Regions from separate parts of the Cytobacillus spongiae genome, predicted to be linked through region 2. Evidence: riboswitches for the same ligand, from Rfam matches in the RefSeq annotation. Region 2 holds a riboswitch; each other region holds the start of a gene.
The links. A riboswitch is a leader RNA that binds a small molecule or an ion and turns the genes downstream of it on or off. The one in region 2 is predicted to bind S-adenosylmethionine.
Positions count from the first base shown of each region.

Region 1: another riboswitch for S-adenosylmethionine. It lies ahead of LS684_RS03765 (methionine ABC transporter ATP-binding protein); the one in region 2 lies ahead of LS684_RS21410 (methionine biosynthesis PLP-dependent protein).
Region 3: another riboswitch for S-adenosylmethionine. It lies ahead of LS684_RS17715 (methionine ABC transporter ATP-binding protein); the one in region 2 lies ahead of LS684_RS21410 (methionine biosynthesis PLP-dependent protein).
Region 4: another riboswitch for S-adenosylmethionine. It lies ahead of LS684_RS04525 (homoserine dehydrogenase); the one in region 2 lies ahead of LS684_RS21410 (methionine biosynthesis PLP-dependent protein).

Region 1 covers NZ_CP089997.1:716,830-721,945, reverse strand. The annotation lists gene LS684_RS03770 (methionine ABC transporter permease) at 1-226, opposite strand, end outside; gene LS684_RS03765 (methionine ABC transporter ATP-binding protein) at 216-1,247, opposite strand; SAM riboswitch class I at 1,391-1,498, opposite strand; SAM riboswitch class I at 1,637-1,742, opposite strand; gene LS684_RS03760 (GGDEF domain-containing protein) at 1,975-3,039, shown strand; gene LS684_RS03755 (VanW family protein) at 3,099-4,061, opposite strand; gene LS684_RS03750 (TIGR00266 family protein) at 4,793-5,116, opposite strand, start outside.
Region 2 covers NZ_CP089998.1:182,426-187,541, reverse strand. The annotation lists gene LS684_RS21420 (bifunctional homocysteine S-methyltransferase/methylenetetrahydrofolate reductase) at 1-1,653, opposite strand, end outside; gene metC (cystathionine beta-lyase) at 1,671-2,855, opposite strand; gene LS684_RS21410 (methionine biosynthesis PLP-dependent protein) at 2,848-3,969, opposite strand; SAM riboswitch class I at 4,060-4,169, opposite strand; gene LS684_RS21405 (tryptophan--tRNA ligase) at 4,293-5,116, opposite strand, start outside.
Region 3 covers NZ_CP089997.1:3,493,205-3,498,320, reverse strand. The annotation lists gene LS684_RS17720 (O-acetylhomoserine aminocarboxypropyltransferase/cysteine synthase family protein) at 1-1,310, shown strand, start outside; SAM riboswitch class I at 1,421-1,529, shown strand; gene LS684_RS17715 (methionine ABC transporter ATP-binding protein) at 1,698-2,723, shown strand; gene LS684_RS17710 (methionine ABC transporter permease) at 2,716-3,381, shown strand; gene LS684_RS17705 (MetQ/NlpA family ABC transporter substrate-binding protein) at 3,394-4,230, shown strand; gene LS684_RS17700 (carboxymuconolactone decarboxylase family protein) at 4,665-5,033, shown strand.
Region 4 covers NZ_CP089997.1:843,387-848,502, reverse strand. The annotation lists gene LS684_RS04530 (sodium-dependent transporter) at 1-478, shown strand, start outside; gene LS684_RS04525 (homoserine dehydrogenase) at 600-1,592, opposite strand; SAM riboswitch class I at 1,668-1,776, opposite strand; gene LS684_RS04520 (trans-sulfuration enzyme family protein) at 1,865-3,016, opposite strand; gene LS684_RS04515 (methyl-accepting chemotaxis protein) at 3,629-5,116, opposite strand, start outside.

The DNA of each region.
Region 1 (5,116 bases), on a different replicon from region 2:
GAATAATTGCCACCATCAAAATAATGAAGGGCACAGAACGAAAAATGTTAATTATTCCATTTAAACAATTGAACACAACCTTATTTTCAAGAAGATGTCCCTTTCTCGTTACAACGAGTAGAATCCCGAGTGGCAAGCCCAATAAGGTGGAGAATAACAGGGATGCAGCTACCATTTGAATTGTTTCAAGAAGGGCATCGATAATTTGTTGCTGATCAACTAGCATGTGTGGTCACTTCCTTTATTAAAACTTCTTGCTGATTGATGTACATTAGTGCTCGATTGATTTCTTTCTCCTCCCCTTGAAATTCCACAATTAAATTGCCATATGGAATCCCTTGAAGCTCTGTAATATTCCCAAAAAGAACATTTACGTGAAGATCAAACTTCTTGGCTAGTTTGGAAAAAAGAGGCTCACCCGCCGATTCTCCTACAAAGTGAATTCGGTACACTCTCTGTATTCCTTCTACATTTTCAACCAATCTCTTCACCGCCTCTGGTAATTGATCATTCATCACAGAGCTAACAAAGCTTCGGGCTGTTTCTGTTTTAGGAGAAGAGAACACTTGAAAGACTGTTCCTTCTTCAATAATCTTGCCTCCTTCAATCACTGCTACCCGATTGCAGATCTCTCGGATGACAGACATTTCATGGGTAATGATAAGGATGGTAATTTTATATTCCTCATTGATTTTTTTCAGAAGCTGTAGAATCGCACGAGTCGTTTGGGGATCGAGGGCTGATGTCGCTTCATCACATAATAGAATCGATGGCTTTGTTGCTAGTGCCCTCGCAATTCCAACTCGCTGCTTTTGCCCTCCAGAAAGCTGATCCGGGTAATTATTTGCCTTTTCATTTAGACCGACAAATTCCAGTAGCTCCATTACCCTTGTTGTAATCTCCTGCTTGGAAACTTTCGCCAAGCGAAGAGGGATCGCCACATTGTCAAAAACCGTTTTCGAATTGAGGAGATTAAAGTGTTGAAAAATCATCCCAATATCTTTCTTCGCTTCTCTCACCTGTTTGGTCGATAACGATAGTAAATCTTTCCCATCGACGATCACCTTCCCACTCGTCGGTCGTTCAAGTAAGTTGACGCAGCGAATTAACGAGCTTTTCCCTGCTCCACTAAATCCAATAACACCAAAGATATCCCCCTTCTTGATATGAAGGTCCACTCCATTTAACGCGTGAACCTGTTCTCCGCTACTTTCATATACTTTTCGAACATCCTGAAATAAAATCATCGTTTGTCACTCCTTTTTCATTTTTTATTAAACAGGGATGATACTTTTTCTGATTTTGAATGAGTTACTGTCATGATTAACTGTAAAATGTACCAACAAAAAACCCTCTTCAGACAAGAAGAGGGGTCTACATTGTAGAGCTCTTCTTATCTTTACAAGCTATATCGCTTGCTGGATTTGGCACAGTACTAATTATTAGTCCGCTGCCGAGGCTTCATTGGGCCATTTCCCTCTACCTCTCTTGATAAGAAATACATTATTAACCTATCGGATTACTATGTTTTAATATAAAAAAGACTCTTGTTTTCAATCTCCTTTCCTTTTTTCAGGAATGAAAAAAACCTCTTCTCGATAAGAAGAGGTTCACCTAAACATATGTATGTTTCCTCTTCTTATCTTTCAAGTCATATGACTTGCTGGATTTGGCACAGTACTTGTAATCAGTCCGCTGCCGAGGTTTCATTGGGCCAGTCCCTCTACCTCTCTCGATAAGAATCACGATTTTTATTCAATTATTTCCTGTGAGATACACTTTACAATGATTCGTTAACTGTGTCAATTCTTATTTTTATTTTTTTCGAAGGTGTGCTGTAAGTATCCTTTCATTCGCTAATTGAAAAAAATGATAAAATATTCTGCTAAATACCCATTATTCCGGTAATTTATGGTAATATAAATTGGTGCTTTTTTCTAAATTTTGAACTTCTAGAGAGAGGAAGTCATCCCATTGATACAGTCTGTGTTATCCAACTTTGCTCTTTTGTTATTGTTGCACTTATGTATTAATATGATTTTCCATTACAAGCCATGTATTCCGAAAAGAGCCGGGGAATTTCTAATCATTTTCTTCGGTATAGCTGCGACGATTTCTATGTTCTACTTACCGATTCGCTTTGAGGAATATTTTCTCGATTTACGGCTCATCCCATTATTATTTTTAGCCATTATGAGAGGATGGAATACAGCCCTTCCTGTCTTATTTGTTGCTTCGATTTGGCGGCTGATTATGGGAGGTCCTGGAGCAGTCCCAGGAACCCTATTTGGTATGATTTTCCCTACAATCGTTGGCCTTTATTTTTTTCAAGGGGAAACTCCCCGCTACCATTTTAAGAAGATTGCGATCGCAACGACTATTGCATGGATTTTATCTGATTTCCCAACACTTTTCTTTTTTTCACTATCTGTGGATGAAGCTCTTCAGCTTTTAACTTTTCGATATGTTTCAATTATAGGTTCATCCTTTATCTTTTATATCTTTATTATTAACGGCATTCAACAAGAGGACCAGCGGCAACGATTAAACCAATTAGCTGATTTCGACCCGTTAACAGGACTCTATAACAAGCGAAAATTTCTTGAAGTCATGTCAGAACAAATCAGTCAAAACCCAAATAACCCTTACTTTCTCGCCTTGCTAGATCTAGACTTTTTTAAAGAAATCAATGACAAGTTTGGCCATCTAACAGGTGATCGTGTACTGATTCAATTTGCCCAGTATCTTAGGCAAAAGCAGACTGACCATATCATGTTCGCACGCTATGGCGGAGAAGAATTCATTGCATTTTGTAGCGGAGATTCGTTAGAAGAAACGGCTTATTACTTTAATGAACTCAGAAGGCATCTACTTCTTGAAAAGTTCAGCTCAGCGTCTGGAGAGATCACTCCAAGCATTTCTGTTTCAATCGGTATATGTCCATTTTATCCAGCCAAAGATGTTCACCAGCAAATTGATGTAGCAGATCAACTCCTATACGAGGCAAAAAGATTGGGAAGAAATCGAGTGTGCTACTAGATGTCCTCACTATTGAAAAGGCATTCAGACGAACTTAAGTCTGAATGCCTTTTTTCGATTTATAACGGGCGTTTGGATCTGACTTCAACCGTAATAGATCCTCCATTTGTGTATGCTTTTAACAGGAAGGGAACTCCTGTCGTATTCTGAAATTGGAAGTCGACTCCTCCCCACGAAACCGTAGCATCTCTCCCTTTAGGTACATACCCCACACCGAGTGAATGATGATGCCTTTCAATATAGCTAACTCCCACTTGGTCAATTGCATTGAATAGAGTAGAAGAAGTCTGGCAGATTCCTCCTCCTATGCCATCAACAAGTTTTTTGTTCACAATTTCCTTCGCTGGCTGATAGCCATGTGCGGCATCACTTGGTCCAATCGTTGTATTAAACGAAAAAATATCTTCTACGCCAATAATTGTATTGTTAATCGAATTAGCAGACAGCTGAATATTAGTCGTTCTTCCCGCTACCACCGGGTCAAAATACGTCGTATAGCTGGCAAGAATTAGATCGTCTAGAGCCGGTACTTCTTCAGGGTCATAGCCACTTTCGGTCACATAAACAGGAAGTTCAACGACTCCACCATTTTGCGAGGCTTCCATAATTCTTTCAACAAGCTCTGTCTCCTCAAGAATAATCTTCGGCTGACCTTTTCTAATTTGTCCTGCTTGATCTATTTTATCAAGGACCATCCTTTGATCATAGCCCCTCTGGTTTCCGTCTCCTCTTGCTAACTCGCGTGCCCACTGTTCGATTTCCATCTGAAACATTTCAGGCTGATTGTAATAATCCATTTCCTTCGGTACAATCTCGCGAATCACCTCCTGCGTGCTCGGGTCTACAACTTTCACAACAACTGGGAGCTCCTTTTCAGCTACCTCATGCTTGCTAACCGCATGTGTTTGTATATTCTCCTCCATTTCGCTCGCATTCCCTGTTTCCTTTGATGCTTTGTCAGAACAACCTACTAACCAAACCAAACTAGCAAACAAGCAAATAGACACCAATTGCTTAAACATTTTTCAAGTCCCCCAACTTTTTTCTAGATATTTTCCAATCTATGTCTCTTACATGCTATTCAAGCCAGCTTATCTATATGCGGCCTCTAGCCCTGTTTAGTAGCTGATTATTTCAATAGATGGACCAGTTGGAGGGGAGTGATCTGCTAAAAGGGAACGAATTTTAGGTGTCTGCGGGCAAATGCTCGTAAAAGGGAGCGTTTGCTCCCTTTTTGGCTCAGGGCAAATTTGGTTGCATGAGCCAGTCTTCTTCAGAAAGCCAGCTTATCTCTTTAAACAATAATTTGATTGTTGATCTTTTCGGTAAAAACCGTAATTAAAGAAGTTTTTTTACTCTGGAAAGCTGTAAAAGGAGCGAAAATCCGCCTTGTCCGAGCGATAATTGGTCGAACGCGAGCGAAACCTAGTCGATTAGGAGCGAAATAGCTGAAAAGTGAGCGATTTTTGGGTATCTGTGAGCGAACGCTCATAATAGGAGCGTTCGCTCACTTTTTGGCTCAGGTCAAATTTCGTGGCAAGAGCCAAACTCTTCGTGGCGTAAACCAAACTCTTTGCGGCATGAACCAGACTTCGTCACAAAGTCAGCTACTTTGACCCCAACCTCAATTCTAGGTCCTAACTCACATTCTAACCCCAAGCACACACTACAGCTCCTAAATACAACGACCACGCACAAAAAAAAAGCTGCCCACCCAGCAAGAACTGAGCAGGCAGCTTCCAAATGGACGGGATTAATCCCCATCGAGCATTCTAAAAATACCACCAAGCATACTACCTTCACCTTTGTCGGCACCGCCTCCTTGAGGGGCAGCAGCAAACACTCGACTAGCTAGTCGGCTAAATGGAAGGGATTGAATCCAGACCGTACCTGGTCCACGTAATGTAGCAAAGAATAGACCTTCACCACCAAATAAAGCTGTTTTCACACCCTTAACCATTTCGATATTGTAATCGACGTCACTGGTCATGGCAACGAGACAGCCCGTATCGACGCGAAGAACTTCTCCAGGTGCTAATACCTTTTGATGGATCGTACCACCTGCATGAACGAAGGC
Region 2 (5,116 bases):
AGCCTCATTCATCCTCTTCCTTGTTTCTTCCGGAACATTTATACCAGGAACTTCGTGGTGCAAGAATTCTGCATTTCTTGAGCTGATCAGTGGCATGATTCCAATAAAGATCGGAACATCTAAATGTTTTGTGGCTTCATGCACTTGAAACAGCTGCTCTTTCCCGAATATGGGTTGGGAAATGAAATAATCGGCTCCCGCTTTCTTTTTCTTTTCGAGCCTTTTCACTGAAGCGTTCAAATGCCTGAAATTTGGGTTAAATGCTGCTCCAACTGAAAACTGAGTACGCTCACGGAGTGATTTACCTGAAAACGATATGCCTTCATTGTTCTGCTTGATTAATTCGATAAGTTCAAGGGACGACAGGTCATATACTGATGCAGCCCCTGGAAAATCACCAATCTTGGCGGGATCACCCGTTATCGCTAATATATTGTGAATCCCTAACGTGTGTAAACCCATTAGGTGAGACTGAAGTCCAATCAGGTTCCGATCCCGGCAAGTAATGTGGACTAATGGGGTGAGGTCAAATCTTGATTGGACAAGGCTGCCGATCGCGTCATTTCCTATACGTGGTGATGCCAAGGGGTTATCAGCAAGGGTGATTGCATCGATTCCAGCTCCCTTAAGGGCCTCAGCGCCTTGAAAAAACAGCTTGGTATCCAAATGTTTAGGAGGATCGAGTTCAACGATGATGGTTTTCTTTTCTTTTACCTTCGTATGCAACAGGCTCCCTTTGATAGTCGGAGATGATAACTGAACGATTTCTTTCTTTTTCACCTCTTTTTGTTTCACAGGTTCCCTGCTTTTCAGCCGGGCAGCAACTGATCGGATGTGATCGGGAGTCGTTCCACAGCACCCCCCGATAAGCCTTGCACCCTGCATTCTCAATTCATTGCTTATATCCCCGAAGTAATCCGGTTCAGCAGAGTAATAGAACCGTCCTTCTTCATAATTTGGGAGACTGGCGTTGGGATAGACGGAGATAAATGCTCTTTTAGGAAGGGGGACTGATTCTAAGGAGTTTACCATATGAAATGGACCCATACGGCAATTGATCCCTACAAGATCCGCTCCCAATAATTCCAGTTGTTGAAGGGCATCTTTTACCTCCAGACCATTTTGAAGCACTCCTGTTTCATGGAGGGAGACCTGTGCAATGACAGGAACATCGGTTTCCCGCTTTGCGATATTCAGGACCGTCGTTAATTCCTCGAAATCATAATACGTTTCAAGAAGGATGCCATCCACTCCCTCTAACAATAAACAATATAGCTGTTCACGAAAGCTCCTTTTGATTTCTTCTAACGTCACATTTTGTTTGATTGCCCTGATCCCCCCGATGGTACCGAGAACATAGGTATCAATACCCGCAGCTTTTCGCGCCAGTCGCACTGCAGCAGTGTTGATTTCCTTCACTGAATCTTCCAAACCGTATCTGGAAAGTTTCTGATAATTGGCTCCGTACGTATTGGTCTGAATGATATCCGCTCCAGCATCAGTATATTCTTTATGGACCTTTAACACTTCATTAGGATGGGATAGATTCAATTCTTCAAAGCATCTGTCCACTCCATATGAATACAGCAATGTTCCGATTGCCCCATCTGCAATTAAGATTCTTTCTTTCAATTCTTCCAGTAACGGCTTCATGGCTTCCCCTCCTTTTATTATAGATTTATCACACTAATCCCTTTGTTTTCCTTTATACTGTCCAGCCCGTTTTGAAGATCCTTTATGAGTTCATCCACGTGTTCAAGTCCAACAGATAATCGTAGTAAACCATCTGTAATCCCCCTTCGCTCTCTTTCGTCTTTTGGCATGGAAGCATGTGACATTCTGGATGGATAGGAAAGAATCGACTCTACTGCCCCAAGGCTCACTGCGAAGACAGGAATGGTGACATTTTGAATGAACTGCTTCACCTCATTCTCCCCCTTTAACCTGAAGGAAAGAACGGCTCCAGGGCCTTCTGCTTGTCGTATTTGAATTTCGCGGCCAGGATGAAAACTCAGGCCCGGGTAATACACCTCTTCCACTTCCTTTCTTTTCTCAAGGAAGTTTGCTATTTTAAAAGCTGATTCTGATGACTCCTTCAATCGTACATGCAGTGTTTTCAAACCTCTCAGAAGCAGCCAGCAGTCCTGGACACCGAGGACTGCACCGAAAGAGTTTTGCAAGAAAGAAAGCTTGTTTGCAACCTCTATATTCCCCGTTACGGCAAGGCCTGCTAATACGTCACTATGACCGGCAAGAAACTTCGTCGCACTGTGAAGAACAACATCTACCCCTAAACTGATCGGTCTTTGAAGAAGGGGGGTCATAAAGGTATTATCTAGAAATGTTAAACATCCATTCGCTTTGGCAAGCTTCACCACTCCTTCAATATCCGTAATATTCAAAAGCGGGTTTGAGGGAGTTTCCATATAAATCACTTTCGTATTGTGCTTTATTGCACAAGCCACCTCATGGAGGTCCTTCATGTTTACAAATGAATATTCAATACCAAACTTGGTAAGTACCTCTGTAATCATTCTGTAAGTTCCGCCGTACACTTCTTCAGATACGAGAACATGATCTCCGCTTGATAATAATAAAAAGCTTGTTGAGATGGCTGCCATTCCCGATGAAAAGGCAAATCCTTTTATTCCTCCTTCTAATTCTGCAATCGTTTCTTCTACAGTTTCCCGCGTCGGATTACCTGAACGGCTGTAATCATATGTTCCATACTGATCGAAATTCTGTTGATGGAAGGTGGTAGCATGATGAAGCGGCGTAGAAACAGCACCGGTTTCTTTGTCAACCCCGTGAGAATGAATGAGTGACGTCTGAAGTGAAAATGGTTTTTTACTCATACGTAAGCACCTCTTTCTCCAATTGATGAAACACATTCTCCAAGTCTTCAATAAGGTCATCTATATATTCGATTCCCACCGAAAATCGCAGGAGTCTGTTGCATATCCCTATCTTTTTTCTTTCTTCCTCAGGAATGTCAGCATGTGTTTGCGTAGCAGGATAAGTGATGAAGCTTTCTACTCCACCCAGGCTTTCTGCAAATGTAATGACCTTCAAGTGTTTCAGGAAGGGGGCAACCCATTCTTCTTTTGCAATACGAAAAGAAAGCATTCCTCCCTTTCCTGGATATAAAACATCCGTTACACATTCATGCTCTTCAAGGTACTTTGCCAGTCTCTTTGCATTTTTTTCATGCTGAGCCATGCGAAGACTCAGGGTTTTCATTCCCCTTAATAAGAGCCAACAATCGAATGGGGCAAGCACCGCACCTATAGAGTTTTGGATAGTATAGAGCTTTTCACCAAGATCTGTTGTATTTACGACCACAATGCCAGCCAATACATCATTGTGTCCCCCTAAATATTTCGTAGCGCTGTGAATCACCATATCCGCCCCATTGGTAATGGGTTTCTGCAGCACAGGTGTGTAAAAGGTATTGTCGACAATGAGAAGCAGCCCCCTTTCTTTTGCTATGTCGGCTACTTCTGAGATACTCGCCTCATTCATTAACGGATTGGTAGGAGATTCAAGGAAAATGGCTCTGGTCTCGGCAGATATCTTTCCCTTTATTGCCCCCATGTCACTTGTATCAATAAAGTGACATTTGATCCCATATTGTGCTTCATACTGAACGAATAATCGGTAGCTGCCACCGTATAAATCTTTCGACACAATCAATTCATCCCCGCTCACAAATAGGTTCAAAACGGCCTGGATGGCCGCCATCCCCGAACTAAAGGCAAATCCCCTCTCCCCCTCCTCCAATTCTGCAAGAGTTTCTTCTAATGTAGTACGGGTCGGATTACCCGTTCTTGAATAATCATAGCCTGTCGATTCCCCGATCCCCTTATGTGCATAGGCAGTGGTTAAATGAATAGGCAGGCTTACGGCACCCGTACCGGGATCTTTTCGGTTTCCTGCCTGGACCAGTAACGTATCAATATGATTTTTCAACTTTCTTCTCTCCTTTTCTTCCTTGAAATCGAAAAGAAAAAAACAAAAAACCTTCTTAAAAAATAAGAAGGTTTTGTACATTCGTTTTCCCTCTTATCGTTCAAGTTGACATCAACTTGCTGGAATTAGCACCATACCTGATACTGCGGCTGGTTGCTGAGGTGTCGTCGGGCCAGTCCCTCTACCTCTCTTGATAAGAAACTATATGATTGTGTGAAAAATAACTTTCCCATAACTTATAACAAAGAATGTTAATTGTCAATGAGAATTATGAATTATCTGAAAATATATGATAATGATCGGTCACACCAGCAGGTTCTAAGTTACTGATAAATCCCGATTTTTTCTTTAATTTCTTTCAAAAAGGGAATCGTTTTTTTTCTGGCTTTCTTTGCTCCATCGTATAGGATAGCATCAAGCTTCCGGGGATTGGCTATCAGTTCATCATATTTCAAGCGAGGTTCTGCAATAAAGGAATTCATTACTCCAAATAGCTCTTTCTTCGCTTCCCCCCAGCCTATCCCTTGTTCAAATCTCCTTCTCATCTCTACAGTTTGTTCGATGGTGGCAAATTCTTTGTAAAGGGCAAAAATGACGGATGAGTCAGGGTCCTTAGGCTCTTCAGCCGGCATGGAATCAGTCTTGATCTTATTGATCAGTTTTTGAAGCTTTTTTGGTTCCTCGAACAAAGGAATCGTATTATTATAGCTTTTGCTCATTTTACGTCCGTCGAGTCCAGGTATAACGGATGTTTCTTCCTGAATGATATATTCTGGGATCGTAAATATTTTTCCATATTGTTTGTTGAAGCTTTCAGCCAGGTCACGTGCGATTTCAACATGTTGTATCTGGTCTTTCCCCACAGGCACCAACTCTGATTGAAAGAGGAGAATATCAGCGGCCATTAATATGGGGTACGTGAATAATCCCATGTTGATTCCTGCATCTACATCTTTTCCACTACGTTGATTTCCCTCTGCAAGGGATTTGTAAGCGTGAGCACGATTCATCAATCCCTTGGGTGCAAAACAGGAAAGAATCCAGCTTAACTCAAAAATTTCAGGAATGTCGGATTGACGATAAAAGATTGCCCGATCAGGGTCGAGGCCGAGAGCCAACCAGGCTGCAGCGACTCCGTATGAAAGTT
Region 3 (5,116 bases), on a different replicon from region 2:
AACAAAAGAATTATCGATTAGAAACGTTAGGAGTACATGGGGGATTAACACCAGACCCAACTACGGGTGCAAGAGCGGTACCAATTTATCAAAATAATGCTTATCAATTCCGCAATACAGAACATGCCGCTGATTTATTTGCGCTTAAAGAGCCAGGATATATTTACTCGCGCATTCATAACCCAACTGTCACAGTATTTGAGGAACGAATCGCTCTCCTTGAAGGAGGGGGTGGGGCTTTAGCTGTTGCGAGTGGGATGGCTGCTATTACAACTGCCATTCTAAACGTAGCAGAAGCGGGTGACGAGATTGTCGCTGCTTCGAATCTCTATGGGGGAACATACAACTTATTTACTGTAACGCTTCCAAAGTATGGGATAACTGTAAAGCTTGTTGATTCAAGTGATGTGGAGAATTTCCGTCAAGCGATTACAGCAAAAACGAAGGCTGTATTTGCTGAAACAATTGGAAACCCAAGTCTACGCGTACTAGATATTGAGAAAGTGGCTAAGGTAGCTCATGAAAATGGGATCCCACTTATTGTGGATAACACATTTGCCACACCATATCTATGTCGTCCAATAGACTACGGAGCTGATATTGTTGTTCATTCGGCAACGAAATGGCTCCTTGGCAATGGAACAACATTAGGAGGGGTCATTGTTGATGGAGGAAAGTTTGATTGGAATTCTCCAAAGTTCCCATCTTTCATTAAGCCAGATCCAAGTTATCATGACATTGTCTATAGTGAGGCACTTGGTCCATTGGCATATATCGTGAAAGCGCGTGTTCAGCTATTAAGAGACTTAGGGCCCTCTCTTAGTCCACAAAATGCATTTCAATTTACTTTAGGTTTAGAAACTCTTCATGTACGTATGAAGGAGCATGTGGCAAATGCAAGAAAGGTTATCCACTATTTAGAATCACATCCAGCCGTGAACTGGGTGGGGCATCCCGAGCATGAAAAGCACCCAGATGTGAAACTAGCTGAAAAATACCTACCAAAAGGGGCTGGCTCTGTTCTTGTTTTTGGAATTGCAGGTGGAAGAGAAGCAGGTGCGAAATTTATTAACCAGCTGGAGCTTTGGGCACATGTGGCGAATGTGGGAGATGCGAAGAGCTTGGTCATTCATCCAGCTAGTACGACCCATCAGCAGCTAGATTCAGAAGGCTTGAAAAAAGCGGGCGTTTCAGAAGATCTTATTCGCCTATCTGTTGGAATTGAAAATGTTGAGGATTTAATTGATGATCTAGAACAAGCACTTGAAATAGCTACTGGTATTTCTTCATCTGTTGCAGCTAAGGTATAAGATTCCATCATTTTTTTCGTTGACACCCCTTTTTATCCATGATACGATAAATTTCGTAATTTAAAAAATACTTACTTCGTTTAAAGTGTTAATTGAATATAGAATGTTTGCTCTTATCCAGAGAGGTGGAGGGATGTGCCCTATGAAGCCCGGCAACCGTCAGTGAAAATCTGAAATGGTGCCAATTCACACAAAGCTGTTTGCTTTGGAAGATGAGAGAAAGGAAACGAACGTATGCCTTTCTGCTCATGAGTAGAAAGGCTTTTTTGTTTTTTTGAACATTTCACCTATATAGGAAGATGGATAAGATGATGACCTTTGAATGAATTATCCAATTGATTCAAAGGATAACAGCATAGACGAAGGGATAAAAGGGGTGGTAAACAAATGATCTCGATACAGAATGTTAAAAAAATATACTCATCCAAAAATGGTCAGGTTGTTGCAGTAGATGATGTTAACCTTCAAATTAAAGAGGGTGAGATTTTCGGTGTGATTGGTTACAGTGGTGCGGGAAAAAGTACACTTATTCGCATGTTAAATGGCCTTGAACTCCCATCTGAAGGTACGGTGACGGTTGCTGGAAACGAAGTATCTAAAGTTAAAGGAGAGAAACTTCGCAAAGCACGTCATGAAATTAGCATGATTTTTCAGCATTTTAATTTATTATGGTCACGAACAGTCCGCGAGAACATTGCTTTCCCACTAGAAATTGCAGGAGTTGCAAGTAATGAGCGTCGCACACGCGTCGATGAGTTAATTAAGCTTGTAGGACTTGAAGGACGAGAAGATGCCTACCCATCTCAACTGAGTGGAGGACAGAAGCAGCGAGTAGGGATTGCAAGAGCACTTGCAAATAACCCGAAAGTACTTTTATGTGATGAGGCAACATCTGCTCTTGATCCACAAACGACCGATTCTATTTTAGAACTCTTGGTAGATATTAATGCACGCCTCGGCTTAACGATTGTCTTAATCACTCATGAAATGCATGTAATTCGAAAAATTTGTCATCAGGTAGCTGTGATGGAGTCTGGACAAATTGTTGAGATGGGTCCAGTACTAGATGTGTTTAAACATCCCAAACAGTCCATTACGAAGCGATTTGTTCAACAAGTAACAGAACCTGAAGAAACGAAAGAAACGATTGAGCATCTACTGGAGCAATATCCACAGGGGAAGGTTGTTCAATTGACCTTTGTAGGTGAAGCAGCTGAACAGCCGCTCATTACCAACCTCATTCGAAAGCATGATGTAAGTGTAAATATCCTTCAAGGGAAAATATCACAAACACAGAATGGGTCCTATGGAACATTATTCATCCATATAGATGGAGAGCTGAATGAAGTGACAAGAGCAATGGAATTTCTTCATTCCCAGCAAGTTGGAGTGGAGGTGATTTCTAATGGCTGAGCTTTTTCCAAATGTTAATTGGGAATCCATGATAGAAGCAACGAAAGAAACTTTATATATGACAGCCATTTCCGTGGCAGTAACTTTCGTATTAGGTATCATATTAGGATTGCTCTTATTTCTAACAGCGAAGGGGAATATTTGGGAGAATAACTTCGTGAATAAAATAATAGGCGGGTTCGTGAATATTTTTCGATCCATTCCTTTTATTATCTTAATTGTCCTATTAATTCCGTTTACTAAATTCATTGTAGGCACGATGATTGGAGAAAATGCAGCATTACCAGCACTAGTCATTGGTGCAGCTCCCTTTTATGCGAGAATGGTCGAAATCGGACTAAGGGAAATTGATAAAGGGGTTATTGAGGCAGCAAAATCAATGGGAGCTAAAACATCAACGATTATTTGGAAGGTTCTTCTGCCGGAATCAATGCCTGCATTAGTTTCGGGTATAACCGTTACAGCTATTGCTCTAGTAGGCTATACGGCAATGGCAGGTGTCATCGGAGCTGGTGGGCTTGGAAATCTAGCTTACTTAGAAGGATTTCAAAGAGGTCGCAATGATGTCACCTTTATGGCGACAATCGTAATTTTAATAATTGTATTTATCATTCAATTTATTGGTGATTACGTCACTTCCAAACTAGACAAACGATAGGAGAGACAAAAAATGAAAAAATGGGTAAGTTCAATTTTAACATTCGCAGTAGTTTTGGTTTTAGCTGCATGTGGTACTTCAGATGAAGGAAAATCAGGTGACAAAGCAGCTGATCAGAAGAAAATTGTTGTTGGAGCATCAAATGTTCCACATGCAGAAATCTTAGAGCAAGTAAAACCTCTTTTGGAAGAAAAGGGCATTGAGCTTGAAATTCAACCATTCCAAGATTATGTATTGCCAAACAAGGCGTTAGCAGATAATGAATTAGATGCGAACTACTTTCAGCACATTCCATATTTAGAAGCGCAAATTGCTGAAAACGGGTATGATTTTGTGAATGCTGGTGGAATTCATATTGAACCAATTGGCGTTTACTCTAAAAAGTATAAAAGCTTAGATGAACTACCTGAAGGTGCTACGATCATCATGAGTAATTCTGTTGCAGACCATGGACGTATTTTGACAATGCTTGAAAAAGAAGGATTAATTACGTTAAAAGAAGGCATTGAGAAAGTGAAAGCAACAGTTGCAGATATTGAAGAAAATGAGAAAAATCTAAATTTCGATACGGAATATGAAGCAGCATTATTACCACAAATTTATAACAATGATGAAGGTGACGCAGTTCTCATTAACTCTAACTATGCAATTGATGCTGGATTAAACCCAACAGAGGATGCCATTGCGATTGAAGGGGAGCAATCACCATATGTAAATGTGATTGCTGTACGTTCTGGGGACGAGAATAGTGAAGAAATCAATGCTCTAGTTGAAGTATTACGATCGAAAGAAATTCAAGATTTTATTTTAGAAAAGTATGAAGGTGCTGTTGTTCCGGTCACAGAATAATTGACTTCAAATGGTACTAAAGAAAATCCTAGAACAACATGCCGATAAATTTACTAAACAGGGTCTAGCATAGGCCCTGTTTTTTTTAGGGTATTTTCTAAAAGAATATTGTATCACCCCAAGAAAGATTCCCTTCTTCATACGATAGCTGGCAGGTTGGAGCGGAAGAGTGCGAGACACTTGAGGGAGCAGTGGGACAGTTGAGATCCCACAGGCTAAGCCGAGGATACTCACCGTACGTCTTACGGAAAGCAAGGACCTGGAGCGGAAACTGAGCATGTTTCAAAAAGCTACAACGGATAGGAAAACAGATTTTTTAAAAGAATAGTTTGTTTCCTATTCAAACATACTAACGAAGAAAAAGTCTTAGCTTTCAGAGTGAGTATGTCTAAAGAAAGCTTCTTATTATGAATATGATGGGAGTTGTGAATAAAATGGAACATCAATATGAAGCAAATAATTCAATACAAGGTGCACTACATGACTATAAGCTAGGCTTAGGAGTTTTTACGGAGAAGATGCCTGAACTCGCTCATCATTATCATGCATTTACTGAAGAATGCTTTAAAGCTGGTTCGCTTTCGCAAAAAGATAAGCAATTAATTGCGCTTGGAATTAGTCTATATTCACAAGATGAGTATTGCATCATTTATCATGTCAAGGGCTGTATAGATCAAGGGGCTACAGAAGAGGAAATATTGGAAGCTGTTGGAGTTACTGCTGCATTCGGCGGAGGTGCTGCAATGAGTCAAGCGGTAACGTTAGTTCAAGAAGCAATGACAGAATTAAATAATTTACAATAGAAATTGCATAATCAAGAAGAATAGGGAGTTATTTTCCAAAATGATAAGAACGCTGGAGGTGAGTGTTTTACACTCTCTCCTAT
Region 4 (5,116 bases), on a different replicon from region 2:
ACCAGCCGTTTTTGAAAAATTAGCAATGGGAGAGGTCTTCTTCTTTTTATTCTTAGCCTTATTCTTATTTGCGACCTTAACTTCTGCTTTTTCAATGCTAGAGATTATTATCGCCACACTTTCAAAAGGGAATATGAAGAAGCGTGCTTCTTACTCATGGATTATAGGAGGTTTCATCTTCATTCTTGGAATTCCATCTGCCCTTTCATTTGGCACACTTTCAGACCTTACGATTTTTGGAAAAAACGCCTTTGATGCAGCCGATTTCCTTGTGAGTAATATTCTTCTCCCGATTGGTGTATTGCTCATATCATTATTTGTTCCAAATTTAATCAAAAAAGAAGTGCTTAAAAGAGAATTATTACAAGACTCTACTAGAGGAACCATCCTATTCAACATTTGGTATATCGTGTTAAAATTTGTGATTCCACCAATCATTATCATTGTTTTCATGGATGCTCTCGGAATCTTTAAATAAGGTTGATAACAGGACATTCCAAAGGAAAGGATGTTATCGTACATTTGATTCTTCTGTGTGAGCTTGATTTTCCAATTAGTTATGCACTAATGTACAGGATGAGGCGCAGTTCAATAGCACCTCATCCTTTATTATGAGCAAATGGAATATTCTCTTTCGCAAAGATAGCTACTAATTCTTCTAGCATAATACTTGCCGTTGCTGTTTTCCCAGCTCCTGGCCCTCTTAAGGTAAGCTCTCCCGATAAATCTGTATGAATAATAATTGCATTATCTACCCCCTCAACAGCAAATAACGGATGCTGCGGCCCAACCAGTGTTGGTCTGATTGACCCAATAATGCGATCTCCTACTAGTTCAGCTGAAGCTATATACTTAAGCCTTAATTTTTCATTTACGAAAGGAACTAATTCTTGTAGAGAGCTACCTAATGGTCTCCGTTCTACTTCATTCCAAACAGGCTGAGAACCATATATGGTTTCACAAAGAATCATTAGCTTATAAAAGGCATCAAATCCATCTACATCATTGGTAGGATCCGCTTCAGCATACCCGAGTTGCTGTGCTTTTTCTAAAGCTACTTCATATTCCTTCCCTTGCTCTCTCATATACGTGAGCATATAATTCGTTGTCCCATTTAGAATACCCTCGACTTTATGAATTCGATTGACCTTTAAAAGCTGACTAATGGTTCGAATAACCGGAATAGACCCAGCAGTTGTCGCCTCATACCCAATATACGTGTGATTATCTTGTGCTTGACGTTTCAATCGCTCACCATGTAGTGAAAACATTTCTTTATTTGCGGTGATTACCGGAATTCCCCTTCCTAGCCACTCGCTCACATATGTGGCAGCTGGCTCTTCCCCAACGATCGCTTCCACAACAACATCGATATTTGGAGTTTTCAATAGATCACTCCACTGATTCGTAACAATTGTACTAGCTGGAACACCTCTCTTCTTTCCACCATCTCGAACGAAAATGACAGGTACTTCAATCTCCGCATTAAGTAACTGACTCAAAGCAGACTTTTTCCCCTCAATCATTTCGAAAATACCTTGCCCAACTGTCCCAAATCCTAACAGAGCTACTCTAATTGTTTTAGCTGTCAAGACGCCACGTCCTTCCTTAAATAATTGACAAAAACGCCCTCTTCCAAAGAAGAGGGCGTGAAATCGACAATCCTCCTCTCATCTCTCAAGTCACATGACTTGTAGGAATTGGCACCATCCCAATTGTACATTGGTGGTTGCCGGGCTTCATCGGGCCTAGTCCCTCCGCCTCTCTGGATAAGAGTTTATTTAGTTGTTCTGATTTTTACTTACAAGGGGATTTTATCGAATACGATACGAATCGTCAATCATTTTTAGAAAATTTATTATTTTCAAACGGATTTTCCAGCTGCTTGCTCAATTGCTTTGGTAAATTGCTGGACAATATCAAATAATTCTTCTATTCCAACAGATATACGCACAACATGCTGGGTTATGCCCAATTTTTCTTTCGCTTCTTTCGGAAGAGCACGATGGGATGTAGCAATTGGATAGGAGACTGTCGTTTCTACACCTGCTAGTGAAGGAACAATTTTTATCCAATCTAACGCTGAAAAGAAGACACTCATATTTACCTTTTGCTGCAGCGTTACGGTTACAATTGCCCCATTACCTTTAGGCAGTTCATTTTGTGGATAATATACTTTTTCTACAAGCTCGCTTTCCACGAGAGCATTAGCCAATTCCTTCGCATTAGCTGCTTGCTTCTCTACTCGCAAAGCCATTGTTTTCGAGCCTCTCATTGTTAGCCACGCTTCAAATGGGCTTAAATTAGAGCCTAGCCCCACCACTTTTTGCCGAGCCTTATCCACGAGTTCTTTTCTCCCTACTAGAACACCTGCTGACACATCACTATGACCACCGATGTATTTTGTCGCGCTGTGGGCGACTAAATCGACTCCTAGCTCAATTGGATTGAGCAAGATCGGTGTCGCAAATGTGTTATCAATCATTGTCATCAACTCATTTTTCTTAGCGAAATTCACAAGTTCAGCTATCTTTTCTACTCGTAAAAAAGGATTCGTAATCGATTCAGAGTAGATCAGCTTTGTATTGGAATGAACATGTGATTGAAGAGATTCTATTTCTGTAAAATCAGCAAATGTAACTTGAATACCAAAATTCTTCAATTCATGACCCAGTAAATGATACGTTCCACCATACAGATCTTCTGCTGCGAGGATGTGATCGCCATTCTGTACCACAGCCAAAATACCTGCTAAAATAGCTGATATCCCAGAGGAAGTAGCCACCCCATCTTCTGCACCTTCTAGCTTAGCAATCGCCTGACCCAGCTCATCTGTATTCGGATTGCCGTTTCTCGTATATAAATAGGAACCGTCTCCTTCATAATGCCCTTCTAGATCCTCTAACGTCTTAAATTGAAAAACTGAGGTTTGAAAAATCGGTGTTGCTTTACTTCGAATGGATTCTGTATCTTTTTTATTTTGATGAACCACTTCGGTATGTATCGAACGCTTCATTATTCTGCCCCCTTATTCAGGTGATTAATGAATTCTATTATACAGTAGAGAATTAAAGGAAGAAATGATAAAGTTTTTATAAAATACTGAAATTTAGCCATGCTCTTTTGATGCTACTAATCGTTCATCTTGTTTTCTATCACTTTTTTATTTATCAAACCTCATTGATTAGCCATATCCGATCATATTAAAGCCTTAATATACTAGATTAGATGTGAATTTCCCTATGATGAGCGAAAACCCTCATCTATGGAGCGAAAATTCGTCGAATCGGAGCGAATTCTAGTCGAATAGGAGCGAAAATGGCGAAATGCGAGCGATATTCGAGGATAATGGAGCGAACGCTCATAAAAGGAGCGTTCGCTCACAAAAAGGACAATTCCGTGAAGAATCGTCAACATCTTACAATTAAACCTCGAATCCAATTAGTTCTCGCCTCCTAATAGAGCAATCCTATGCAATTAACTCGCAACTCATAATTGACACATCACTTCAATTTGCCGCATTCTCTCAATTGACCTACCATCTCAATTAGCCCTTCCTCTTCTCACGGCAAACCAAATTTCCATCATAGAAAAACGAGCAGGGGGTCCCCCTGCTCGTTCTCACTTCTTATCGTAATTTAAATTGACGAACCTGTTCTTCTAGCTTTCTAGATAATCCTTCAAGACCATTTGCATGTCTACTAAACTCTTCCATCGTTGCAGATATTTCTTCAGCCGAAGCGGAGACTTCCTCAGTTGCTGAAGCCGTTTGTTCAGAAATCGCCGAAATATTACTTGTTTGTTCAGATACAATATCTTTGCTTTGTTGGCCGATCTCAATCGAGGTTCTTACTTCCTCCGATTTCCTTGTTACTTCTTCTAATGAACGTAAAATACTGGCAAAAATTTCTTTCGTTTCTTCCACTGCCTTTTCCTGTTCTTCAACCGTACGATTCGTTGATTCTACTGACTCTACCGCTTTCTCCACAACTTGTTCAATGTTTTGGATAATACCAACGACTTGATCTGCTGACCTTTGGGATTCTTCTGCTAACTTGCGAACCTCTTGGGCTACTACTGCAAATCCTTTCCCATGCTCACCTGCCCGGGCCGCTTCAATACTTGCGTTTAATGATAGTAAGTTCGTTTGCTCTGAGATGCCTGTAATCGTGTCAATAAACGCGCTAATGCCTTTCATACTGTCTGCAACCTCTCCAATAATGGCAGACACTTGATTCGAAGATGCCTTCGTATCCGTCGATTTGATTGTTAATAGATTCATATGGTTTAAACCTTTTTCACCTAGCTCTACTGACTGCTGTTGAACAGCTAACATATCATTGGTTACCGCTTTAATATCATCTAAATTCGAAGACAATTGTTCCATCTCTTCTGCGACAGTTTGAATGTTTTCTGTTTGCGAAGCGGTCCCTTCAGCTACCTCACCCATTGCAATTGCCACTTGCGAAATAGAAGATGTAGTCTCATCCGTCATTTTAGAAAGGGAAGACGAAGTGGACAGCACTGTTTGTGAAGATGCTTCTACCTCAGTCAGAGCCTTTGAAAGATGATTCATCATCCGATTATAACTCTCTTCTAATTGCTTAAATTCATCTTTTGATTTCAACGAAACACGGGTTGTTAGATCTCCTTCAGATGCTGTTTGAATTGATTGTTGGAGAGTACGAATATTTTTGACTATTCCTTTGCTAAAAAAGAATGCTAGAACAGCTGAAATGACAATAAATCCAGCCATCAACGCAAAAATGGCAAATTCCAACCCTTTTGTACGACTCGTAAACTCCTTTTCTTCAAGTGTAGCTAATACATGCCAACCCGTGCTTTCATTAGTTGAGTAGACAGAAAATTTTTCTTTACCGTCGTACTCATAATTACTTACTCCTTCTTGATTCTTCTGCATGTCTTCCCATACACTTAGCTTGGTCACTACATCTGTACCAATCAATTCTTGGTTTGGATGAGTGATAAGAGTCCCCTCTCGATCTACTAATACTGCATATCCCTCATGTCCGACAACAATTTCATTTGTTACTTCTGCTAACTTTCCTAAGTCGACATCCACACCAATGACTCCAATAACCTCTCCAGCTTTCTC